Regions from separate parts of the Staphylococcus sp. M0911 genome, predicted to be linked through region 2. Evidence: predicted binding sites of a transcription regulator. Region 2 holds the regulator's gene; each other region holds the start of a gene.
What was found. The regulator NrdR, encoded in region 2, represses ribonucleotide reductase genes. The targets are predictions, from matches to a motif close to AACACNATATATNGTGTT.
Positions count from the first base shown of each region.

Region 1: nrdI (class Ib ribonucleoside-diphosphate reductase assembly flavoprotein NrdI) is a predicted target of NrdR. The motif match lies at 1,655-1,672, and genes of this name have one in related genera.
Region 3: nrdD (anaerobic ribonucleoside-triphosphate reductase) is a predicted target of NrdR. The motif match lies at 1,709-1,726, and genes of this name have one in related genera.

Region 1 is NZ_CP022881.1:2,002,440-2,006,744, reverse strand. Features, by position in the region: gene queF (preQ(1) synthase) at 1-145, opposite strand, end outside; gene ssp1_RS09775 (DMT family transporter) at 169-1,038, opposite strand; gene nrdI (class Ib ribonucleoside-diphosphate reductase assembly flavoprotein NrdI) at 1,837-2,235, shown strand; gene nrdE (class 1b ribonucleoside-diphosphate reductase subunit alpha) at 2,198-4,303, shown strand.
Region 2 is NZ_CP022881.1:1,141,531-1,145,835, forward strand. Features, by position in the region: gene gap (type I glyceraldehyde-3-phosphate dehydrogenase) at 192-1,217, shown strand; gene nrdR (transcriptional regulator NrdR) at 1,504-1,974, shown strand; gene ssp1_RS05635 (replicative helicase loading/DNA remodeling protein DnaB) at 1,975-3,357, shown strand; gene dnaI (primosomal protein DnaI) at 3,358-4,278, shown strand.
Region 3 is NZ_CP022881.1:293,015-297,319, reverse strand. Features, by position in the region: gene nrdD (anaerobic ribonucleoside-triphosphate reductase) at 1-1,666, opposite strand, end outside; gene ssp1_RS01330 (CHAP domain-containing protein) at 1,988-2,737, opposite strand; gene ssp1_RS01325 (ArgE/DapE family deacylase) at 3,098-4,305, opposite strand, start outside.

The sequences.
Region 1 (4,305 bases), 860 kb from region 2:
TAAACTTTACAAAGTAATCTCTACCTTGGTGTTTATTATCAAATGTTTCTAAAACATCTGGTCTGTAATCAAAGTTATATGTGTTATTTTGGTTTCCTAGTAATGTTATATCTTGTAATTCATCATTTTGACGTCCTTGTGCCAAATGAATCACTCCTTATCATATGATTAATTTTGTTGTTGTTGATTTGATTCGCGACGTGCTTTTTCGAACATATAGTAACTTGCACTTATAATGACAACATATCCGATTGTTGATAATAAATCAGGTGTTTCACCAAATAATATGAAGCCGAATATTGCTGTAAATATAATTGAAGCATAAGTGAAAATAGATATATCTTTTGCTGCTGCGAAACTATAGGCTAGTGTGATTCCAATTTGGCCCACTGCAGCTGATAAACCTGCGCCGAATAAATATAATAATTGTAATTTACTCATTGGTTCAAATGTAAAAATTGAAAATGGGATAAGTACAATTACTGAGAATAGTGAAAAATAAAATACAATGGTGTAGGGTGCTTCTCTAGTACTTAAAGCACGGACACAAGTATATGCTGATGCAGCAAATATACCTGAAAGTAGTCCAATTAATGCTGGTATAAACGAAGAAGAAAATTCTGGTTTTACAATAAGTAACATACCGAGTATTGCAACGATCATTGCTGAAATTTGATATTTTCGTACTTTTTCATGTAAAAAGATAAAACATAATAATATAGTCCAGAAGGGGTTTAACTTCATTAATGTATCAGCGTCACTCAATACCATATGATCAAGTGCATATATATTAAGCAATACACCTATTAAACCGAGTGTTGACCTTGAGATAAGTAATGGTTGGCTACTTAATTTACCAAACATTGGTTGTTTATATTTAAATATGAAGAATAATGGTATGAACATTGCAACTAAATTTCTTGCTAGAGACTTTTGAAATACAGGTAAATCGCCTGATAATCTGAAGAAGACAGACATAAAACTAAAGCCTATCGCAGATATTAGTATTGCAATTATACCTTTGATTTTAGGATTCAATACTATCGCCTCATTCATAAAAGTTTAACGTTATTATAGTAGCATAAATGATGTCGATATGCATAAAAGACTTGAAAAAACAGTGGGTGAAATATATAATCATAATACGAACGTACGTTCTGTTAGGGAAGAGTCATAATCTAGTTTCAAATCATTTGTGAGAATTAAAATGATTGCATATAACTGAAAACGATTGCAGTTTAATTTCGATTCTTCATTGATTGTATCCTTTATTTTAACAGGGTTGAGCTAGAATCAAGACCTTAAGCTTAATGTATAATTTTTTATAAAAAGCAAGTAATTTTAACTGAAAAATTTTTTTATTTTTATTTGTGTAAGACTAAAGGTGTAGTGGTGCATGTTCAGAAGAAAAGACGAACATTTGACATAAAACTTTAACTTTAAATAAGTTTAGGTATTATGTATAATGAAACACAGAATATAGTATCGATATTGATAAACAGACACAATATATTGTGTCTGTAGCTGATACTAATAAATGGAATAATCTTAATTTAAATGCAAAATGACACTAGTAATTATAGAATAATCTCTCGTTTACAGTGTTTCCGCACAAAATGTTTACTTATACTATATAGATCTACATTTCTAATCAACCACAATATCTTGTGGTTCAAAATAAAATCTAATATCAAGATAAGGTCATATAGTTTTTATAAACTTTTCTTTTAGTGACTCATTTCATTCTACAACACTATATTTTGTAGGAAGCTTTCCTGTCATGATAGGAGAACTTCTTTTTTAATTGTTTAAAGATTGGTGAAAGAAGGCGATCCAATGAAAGTAGTATATTTCTCATTTTCAGGTAATGTACGCAGATTTATTAAACGTGCTGAAATCGAAAATGTAATGGAAATTACATCAGAAAATTGTACGGATCCTATTAATGAACCATATATTTTAGTTACTGGAACAATAGGCTTTGGCGAAGTACCTCAACAAGTACAATCATTTCTAGATGTTAATCATTCATATCTCAGAGCGGTAGCTGCCAGTGGTAATAGAAACTGGGGGCAAAATTTTGCTAAAGCAGGGCGCTCTATTTCTGAAGACTATAATGTACCGTTGTTAATGAAGTTTGAAGTGCAAGGCACTAATAAAGACGTTATCGAATTTAAAAACAAGGTGGGTAATTTTAATGAAAACTATGGACGAGAAGAAGTACAATCACATTGAATTAAATAATGAAGTTACAAAACGAAAAGATAATGGTTTTTTTAATTTAGAAAAAGACCAAGAAGCGCTCAAAGTATATTTGGAAGAAATCCACGACAAAACGATTTATTTCGATAGCGAAATTGAACGTTTACACTATCTTGTAGACAATAACTTCTATTTCAATGTTTTTGAAAAATACAGTGATTCAGACTTAGTAGAAATCACAGAATATGCGAAGTCAATTAACTTCCAATTTGCTAGTTACATGTCTGCAAGTAAATTTTACAAAGACTATGCACTTAAAACGAATGATAAACAACAATATTTAGAAGATTATAATCAACACGTTGCCATTGTTTCAATGTACTTAGCTAATGGAGACAAAGATCAAGCTAAACAATTTATTTCAGCTATGGTAGAACAACGTTATCAACCTGCAACACCTACATTTTTAAATGCGGGTAGAGCAAGACGTGGAGAATTAGTTTCTTGCTTCTTATTAGAAGTGGATGATAGCTTGAATTCCATCAACTTTATTGATTCAACCGCGAAGCAATTAAGTAAAATTGGCGGTGGCGTTGCAATTAATTTATCTAAATTACGTGCACGTGGTGAAGCAATTAAAGGTATAAAAGGTGTAGCCAAAGGTGTATTACCTGTTGCTAAGTCACTCGAAGGTGGATTTAGTTATGCAGATCAATTAGGTCAAAGACCTGGCGCAGGTGCTGTATATTTAAACATCTTCCACTATGATGTTGAAGAGTTTTTAGATACTAAAAAAGTAAATGCAGATGAAGATTTACGTTTATCAACTATCTCTACAGGCTTAATCGTGCCTTCTAAATTCTTCGACCTAGCAAAAGAAGGTAAAGACTTCTACATGTTTGCGCCACACACTGTAAAACAAGAGTATGGTGTGACTTTAGATGATATTGATTTAGAAAAATATTATGATGACATGGTTGCAAACCCTAACGTAGAGAAAAAGAAAAAAGATGCACGTGAAATGTTAAATACAATTGCTCAAACGCAATTACAATCTGGTTATCCATATTTGATGTTCAAAGATAATGCGAACAAAGTACATGCTAATTCAGATATTGGTCAAATTAAAATGAGCAATTTATGTACTGAAATTTTCCAATTACAAGAAACATCTATTATTAATGATTATGGTACAGAAGATGAAATTAAACGAGATATTTCATGTAACTTAGGTTCATTAAATATTGTGAATGTCATGGAATCCCAAAAATTTAGAGATTCGGTTCATACTGGTATGGACGCATTAACAGTTGTTAGTGATGAAGCGAATATTCAAAACGCACCTGGCGTTAAAAAAGCTAATAGTGAGTTACATTCTGTAGGACTTGGTGTAATGAACTTACATGGTTACTTAGCTAAAAATAAAATTGGTTATGAGTCAGAAGAAGCTAAAGATTTCGCTAACATCTTTTTCATGATGATGAACTATTATTCAATTGAGCGTTCAATGCAAATTGCAAAAGAACGTGGAGAAAAATATCTTGATTTTGATAAATCAGATTATGCAAATGGAAAATATTTCGAGTTCTATACTTCACAAGAATTTGAACCACAATTTGAAAAAGTACGCGAATTATTCAAAGGTTTTGAAATTCCTACAGCAGAAGATTGGAAAGCATTACAAAAAGATGTAGAGCAATACGGTCTATATCATGCTTATCGCTTAGCAATTGCACCAACACAAAGTATTTCATATGTGCAAAATGCAACAAGCTCAGTAATGCCTATCGTTGATCAAATCGAGCGACGTACTTATGGTAATGCTGAAACATTTTATCCAATGCCATTCTTATCACCTGAAACAATGTGGTATTACAAATCAGCATTTAATACAGATCAAATGAAATTAATTGATTTAGTATCAACTATTCAAACACATGTTGATCAAGGTATTTCAACTATTTTATATGTTAATTCAGAAATTTCTACACGTGAACTTTCTCGATTATATGTATATGCACATCATAAAGGTTTAAAATCTTTATATTACACACGTAATAAATTATTAAGTGTAGAAGAATGTACAAGTTGTGCAATTTAATA
Region 2 (4,305 bases):
TATAGAATCTTTTATATTTATAGCGTTATTAGATGATATTGAATTCGATATCATTTAATAACTAAATCTTATTATGATTGATTATAATTTGCGTTTGTAAAGTTTTGATAAACGCTTTCAAAAATAATTTATTATGTTATACTAATGCCATAAAGTATAACATATAAATAAATGGTCAAGGGGTGCTTTAAATGACAACGAATATAGCAATTAACGGTATGGGTAGAATAGGTAGAATGGTATTAAGAATTGCTTTAAAAAATGAAAACTTAAGCGTAAAAGCAATTAATGCAAGTTACCCTCCAGAAACAATTGCACATCTTATCAATTATGATACAACTCATGGTAAGTTCGACGAAAAAGTAGAAGCTACTGAAAATGGCATTCGTTATAAAAATCAAGATATCAAATTAGTTTCAGATAGAAATCCAGAAAACTTACCTTGGAAAGAACTTGATATAGATGTTGTCATCGAAGCAACTGGTAAATTCAATCATGGTGATAAAGCTATTGCACATATTAATGCTGGTGCAAAAAAAGTATTATTAACAGGTCCATCTAAAGGTGGTCATGTTCAAATGATTGTGAAAGGTGTCAATGATGAAAAGCTAGATGTTAATGAATACGATATTTTCAGTAATGCATCATGCACAACTAACTGTATTGGGCCGGTTGCTAAAGTATTAAATGATGAATTTGGTATTGTGAATGGTCTGATGACTACAGTACACGCAATTACTAATGACCAAAAGAATATTGACAACCCACATAAAGATTTACGTAGAGCGCGTTCATGTAATGAAAGTATAATTCCGACATCTACAGGCGCTGCGAAAGCATTAAAAGAGGTACTACCTGAAGTAGAAGGTAAATTACATGGAATGGCACTAAGAGTACCAACTAAGAATGTTTCACTTGTAGATTTAGTTGTAGATTTAGAACAAAATGTAACAGTAGAACAAATTAATGATGCATTCAAAAATGCAAATTTAGATGGTGTATTGGATGTAGAAAGCGAACCACTTGTTTCAGTAGATTTTAATACAAATCCAAATTCTGCAGTAATTGATGCACAATCTACAATGGTTATGGGTGATAAAAAAGTTAAAGTTATCGCTTGGTATGATAATGAATGGGGATATTCAAACAGAGTTGTTGAAGTAGCAGAACAAATTGGTAAATTGATAGAATCTCATAAAGCAGTAGAAGCTGTATAAAAATCATTTTTTAGCGACTGCCAATGTAACTTTTAATGCTAAAGGTTACATTGGCAGTTTTTTTGTTCTTATAAAGTGGGGGTATCAAATTTATCATAAATTAAATAGAGAAAAATTTATATTTAACATCATTTTTGAAAATGTCACATTTTTTATTTAGGTTGTTATATTTAATGATATAAAATAGTTTACACTTTTAGTCATATAATTTAAAAGGTGCTTTCTTTTGTAACGTGCGAATTTATAGTATAATTGAGCATAATCTAAATAGAAAAGGGTGACAATCATGAAATGCCCAAAATGTAATTCAACGCATTCGAGAGTAGTAGATTCACGTCATGCAGAAGATGCAAACGCGATTCGTCGAAGAAGAGAATGTGAAAATTGTGGTACAAGATTTACAACATTTGAACATATTGAAGTGAGTCCATTAATAGTAGTGAAGAAAGATGGAACGAGAGAACAATTTTTAAGAGAAAAAATCTTGAATGGATTAGTTAGGTCATGTGAAAAACGTCCAGTGAGATACCAACAACTAGAAGATATAACAAATAAAGTGGAGTGGCAATTAAGAGATGAGGGTCATACTGAGATTTCATCTAGAGAAATCGGAGAACATGTAATGAACTTATTAATGCATGTTGATCAAGTTTCTTATGTTCGCTTTGCTTCTGTATATAAAGAGTTTAAAGATATTGATCAACTATTGGCCTCAATGCAAGGTATTCTTAATGATAATAAACGGAGTGATTTATAAATGGGGTTAAATTCCTTTGAATTAGGGTTAAGACCACAAGATAGTTTTGAAGTGATACAAGATTTTTATTTAAACTCACAACATCTTGAAATATTAAACCGTCTGTTTACACCTTTAATTGGACCTCAAGCAATTGGTTTATATCATTTTATGCATCAATTTTCCAATGATATTGAACAACCATTAACCCATTATGTCATTATGAATGAACTTAAAGAAAATTTAATCGACTTTAGAAATCAAATGGATTTGTTAGAAGCAATTGGTTTAATGAAATCATTTGTTAAACATGATGAGCAACAAACACATTTTATATATCAATTGATTCAGCCGCCGTCAGCATCCCAATTTTTCAATGACCCTATGTTATCTGTATTTTTATATAGTGAAGTTGATAAAAAAAGATACCAAGTACTAAAGAAACATTTTGAACAAACTTTTAGAGATTTAACGCAGTATCAACAAACAACGAGAAAGTTTACAGATGTCTTTAAAGTACCCAATAGAATATTAGATATCGACACACAAGATATACCTAAAGCGAGTGAGTATCAAGGACTTGATTTGTCTAATGAATCTTTTGATTTTGATATGTTGAAACAGATGTTACATAACCACTTCATTTCAAATGAAATCGTGACAAAAGACGCTAAAAGTCTTATTATTCAACTTGCAACTTTATATGGTTTAACGGCTGACGCGATGAAACATATTATATTGAATTCAATTACTAGTGCTCAACAATTATCTTTTGAAGAGATGCGTAAACAAGCGCGTTCATATTATTTAATAGAACATGAAAACCAATTACCTAAATTAGAATTGAATAAAAGCATTAAACAAAGTGAAAATTCGAACCAATCTAATGAAATCCCTAATCCTGAAAATGATACGGAACAATGGCTTCAATTGTTAGAACAGACGAGTCCAATTGATATGTTAGCCTCATGGTCTGAATCAGAACCAACATTGTCTCAAAAGAATATGATTGAAGAATTAATTCATAGAGAAAAAATGAACTTTGGAGTTATTAACATCTTATTACAATTTGTTATGCTCAAAGAAGATATGAAATTACCAAAATCATATATTTTTGAAATTGCTTCGAATTGGAAGAAGAAAGGGATTACTACGGCTAAACAAGCTTATGAATATGCCTTGAAAGTTAATCAACCTAAACCATCTTATGAGAATAAATCGCAACCTTATCAAGGTTATAATCGTAAAAGTAAATTGGTTTCTAGAGAGAAAACACCTAAATGGTTAGAAGAAAGAGATAATCCGAATGCTACAGAACTTTCAAAAGATGAAAAGGATGAACAATTTGAAAAGGATAGACAAGCATTCTTAGAACAATTAAATAAAGATTGGGAGGAGGATTAGATGGAAAGCTTTAAGAATATTGTAGGTTCAAATAAAGATTTCGAAAAGAGAATTGCTAAAATACGTCAGCAAGTTGTTAATGATCCTGATGTTAAGCAATTTTTAAATGAACATCAATCAGAATTAACTAATGCCATGATTGATGAAGATTTAAACGTTCTACAAGAATATAAAGATCAACAAAAGCACTATGATGGGCATCATTATAATGAATGTCCTAATTTTGTTAAAGGCCATATACCAGAATTATATATCGAAAATGAACGTATTAAAATCCGCTATTTGCCATGCCCATGTAAAGTGAAATATGATGAAGAAAGACTTAATTCTCAATTGATTACATCACATCATATGCAGAGAGATACTTTAAATGCAAAGATTAAAGATATTTATACAACTGGACGTAATCGATTGGATATTGCAATGCAAGTTAATGATATATGCAAAAAGTTAATAAATGGTGAGAATGTCAAAGGGCTATATCTGTATGGACCTTTTGGCACTGGAAAGTCATTTATTTTAGGTGCCATAGCAAATCAACTCAAAGCTAAAAAAGTGCCATCTACTATAGTTTATCTTCCCGAATACATTCGCACATTAAAAGGTGGTTTTAAGGACGGGAGTTACGAAAGAAAATTACAAAGAATTCGAGAAGCTAACATTTTAATGCTAGATGATATTGGTGCAGAAGAAGTAACGCCATGGGTTAGAGATGAAGTTATTGGCCCATTATTGCATTATAGAATGGTTCATGAATTACCCACTTTCTTTACTTCTAATTTAAGTTATGATGAATTAGAACACCATTTATCAATGACACGTGAGGGTGCAGAAAAAACGAAAGCAGCTCGAATTATTGAACGTATTAAGACGTTATCCACACCTTATTTCTTAAAAGGTGAAAACTTTAGAAACAATTGATATTTTCATAAAATGTTGTATAATAGA
Region 3 (4,305 bases), 850 kb from region 2:
CATCAAATCCACATTCATAACAGTGATCTATTGGAATATTAGTACCTAAATATCCTACCTTATCATAAGCATAATCCCATACCGCTTCTAGTGCTTTAATATTATGATTTAATTTAGGATACTCACAATAATGGATAAAGCCACCACTCGCATAATAGGGATAATCTTTTTCAAAATCTAATTTTTCAAATGGCGTAATATCTTTTCTTACATCATAATGAAATGAATTTTGATAATAACCTTTACTTGTAATATCTGGAATATCTCCAAATCGTTCTTGATCTAAACGGCAAAAGCGATCAGTCAATGACTCACTAGGTGTACTGTATATACTGAACCAAATGTCATATTGTTTTGTCCATTGCTTTTGCAGACGTTGCATTTCTTTTAATATTTCAATTGTAAATGCTTTGGCTTCATCATTATGTTCCCAATTAGGACCATAAAAGACTGTAGCAGTTTCATATAATCCGATGTATCCCATGGAAATCGTAGCTCTTTTATTCTTAAATAGCGCCATTACATCTTCATGATCATCGAGTTTATATTTAAACGCACCGCTTTTATATAAGATAGGTGCATTATTAACTGTCGCTTCTTTTAATCGCTCTATTCTATATACTAAAGCATCGTGCATCAACGTCATTTTGTGATAAAAAATTTTCCAAAACGTTGTCATGTCACCTTGTGATTCAAGCGCGATTCTTGGTAAATTGAGAGTAACAACACCTAAATTGCAACGGCCATTATTTTCATTTTCACCTTGTTCATTACGCCAACTTGGTAAAAAAGATCGACATCCCATCGGCGCTTTAAAATCGCCTAATAGTTCAACGATTTTGTCGTAATTTAATATATCAGGATACATACGTTTTGTTGAACATTCTAACGCAAGTTGTTTAATGTCATAATTAGGATCATCTTTTTTCAAATTAATACCATCTTTAATTGAAAATACTAATTTAGGGAAAATGGCTGTGACACGATCTTTACCTAATCCTTTAATTCTCGTTTTCAATATCGCCTGCTGTATTTTACGACTTAATGTATCTGTTCCTAAGCCAAATCCTAATGTGACGAATGGTGTTTGACCATTAGAGGTATACAGTGTATTAATCTCATACTCCAAACTTTCAATGGCGTCATTAATATCTTTAGTAACTTGTTGCTCTACATATGTTTCTAGGTGCTCAGCTTTAACATAGGCCTGTGCTACTTCACGATGATGTCGCTCATTATATTGTGCATACTCACTCAATAATTCATCTACACGATCCACTGTACATCCACCGTATTGACTACTAGAGACGTTCGCAATAATTTGTACAAGTTGTGCTGATGCTGTCTGAATCGATTTTGGAGATGTAACATTGGCATTACCTATTTCAAAGCCATTTTTCAGCATGCTTTTTGCATCAACTAAGCAACAATTTGTTAATGGTTGAAATGGGTGATAATCTAAATCATGAAAGTGAATGTCACCATTTTGATGCGCCTCAGCAATATGTTTAGGCAATAAATAATTTAAAGCATATGATTTTGAAACAATACCTGCCGTTAAATCGCGCATAGTCGAAAAGGTATTGCTATCTTTATTAGCATTCTCATTTACGATAGTTGGATCCTTCTCAATCAAACCCGTTAATGATTGTTCTAGTTGATTCATCTTACCACTCTTTTCTATATATAGTGTTTATTTAAAATTTAAAGCACAATATATAGTATTACAATGTATAATCGATGACTTAACTAAACTGTCATAAGTTTATTACTAATTCATGAACAACTATAAAAATAATCATTCAATTTTTGAAATCATTGTTTTGAAAATTGAAGTATGTCAAATAATAATAAAACCCCATGGAGGCAAGAATTTAATCACAACCCTGACAAATATGTCACACACATTCAAAATTTAATCCAAAACAAAAAAAGAACTCAAAATAATATTTAATATTATTTCGAGTTCTTATTTGAATATAAATCATTATGAAATGTAGTTGTATGAACCAGCTTGGCTAGCTGAAATTGTACGAGTTGAAACGTTACCTGGTCCACCATTATAGTTCATTTCTGAAACTTTGATTGAACCATCACTATTTACATTTTCAACATAGGCAACGTGACCAAATGCACCTTGTGATGTTTGCATAATTGCACCTTGTTTAGGTGAATTACTTACATTATAACCATCTTGTGCTGCTGCGTTTGCCCAGTTACTTGCGTTACCCCAATTAGAACCAATTTTACCGCCAACTTTGTCATATACATAATAAGTACATTGACCAGCAGTATACGCATTTGAACCAGAACCTGATTGTCCAGAAAATGCAGTTGAGTTATTTGAAGATGGCGCATTTTGTGTAGTCACTTTGATGTTTTTATCTGATGTTGAATAATCAGCACCTAATCCGCCACCTTGATTATTGGTATTGTCAGTTGTGTAAGATTGTGTATTTTGATTATTGTTTGTAGCGTTATTTGAATTGTAGTTTTGAGTAGCTTGGTTACCATATGAATAACTATTGTTATTGCCTTGTTGTTGGCTAGGACTCCAATTACCTTTCCAATCATAGTGGTAGTTACCTTGTTGATCAATCGTATATGTGTATTCATATGAATAAGGGTCATTAGGATTATATCCGTTATTGTTTTCTGCTGCATCTGCATCATGTTGCATTAAACCAAATGTTGCGAAACCTGCTGTTGCAATTGTAGCTGTAGCGATTTTTTTCATTTTAAATATCCTCCTAAGAATGATAAAGCTTTTTTGATTACTATCTCGTGGCTACCTTCAATTTTCTATAAACATATAAGTTTTTTCTTCGTTAAATAACGACAAGACACACTCTAACAAACAAGCAAGCTTTTGTGGGCAATGTTAAGATTTTGTAAATGAATCATAATAATCCAACATTTTTTGTAAAATTGTTGGGTTATCATTGTAATGGGTTTCAAAAGGGTAGCTACGCAACTTAATCATTTTGTTCATATTAATTATTACTACGTATGTAATTTATCTGACAATTTCCAGCATAAAAAAACTAAGATTATTGCATTTCATTCACGCAATAATCTTAGTTCATCTCACTTTCCTTTATTTGGTTTTGTTTAAATAATTCAACATTACTTGTTGATACATATCTGTATAGTCTAAATATCTTGATTTATAAACATATTCATCTGTTTTGTGTGCCATAGTCATATGACCTGGGCCAATAATAGCTAAATCAAAGTCTTCATCTTTATCTACTAATAATTCTGCTGCATCAGTCGCCCCAACTAAACCAGATACTTTAAATTCATTATTATAATCTAAAAAGCTTTGTACTAACGTGTTATCTTTTTGAGAATATACGGTTTGATGATCGACAGTCACTTCTAAAGAAAGTCTGTCACTATCAACCTCTTCTATCGTATCTTTAAATAATTGTTCAATGGCTCGATTATCATATTCAGGTACAGTTCTCACATTAAATTCAGCATAGGCTTCTTCAGGAACTGTATTAAATTGTTCTCCACCTCGTATAATCGAATTAACAATAACCAGTCCTGCTGCTACGTCTTCAACTTTTTCTTCCGTCTTATCGTCAACTTGGTCTCCAAAAAATTCATCTATAAATGGGTGAACATCAAGTGCATGTGTTCCTTCGTTTTTCTTGATATCATCATACTTTTCTTTAATTTTTTGAATAAATTCAATGAGGGTATTAATCGCATTATGTCCCAGTGATGGTAATGAGCTATGTGCGGGCACGCCTTTAGATGTTACTTTTAATCCCATGGACCCTTTTGAGGCGTAAAATACGAAGCCATCTGACGGTTCGGCAATAATTAAACCATCTAAATCATCAACATAGCCTTGTTCTTTAAGTTTCTCTGCCCCTGACATTTCTCTTTCTTCTGCTGTAGTAGCCATTAATCTAATTGAACCTTGTTGTAGATGACCTGACGCTTTAATTTCAATCATAGCAATAACTAATGCTGCTAAACCGCCCTTCATATCAGTCGTACCTCGACCGTACAATTTACCATCTTCTTCTGTTAATTTAAATGGATCATGCTTCCATTCATTATGATCCCCAGCATCAACAACATCCATATGCCCTGAGATACCTAGTTTCGGTGACCCTTCACCAATTTCGGCAATTAAATTCGCTCGATTATCGTCAACTTCCTGAATCTTAGAGTCTATATCATATTTGCTCAATAATGATTTAAGATATTTACATACTTCAAGTTCATTATCGTTTTCAGTATTGATCTCAATCAAATCCGACAGTATTTGAATTTTATCCTCTTTAG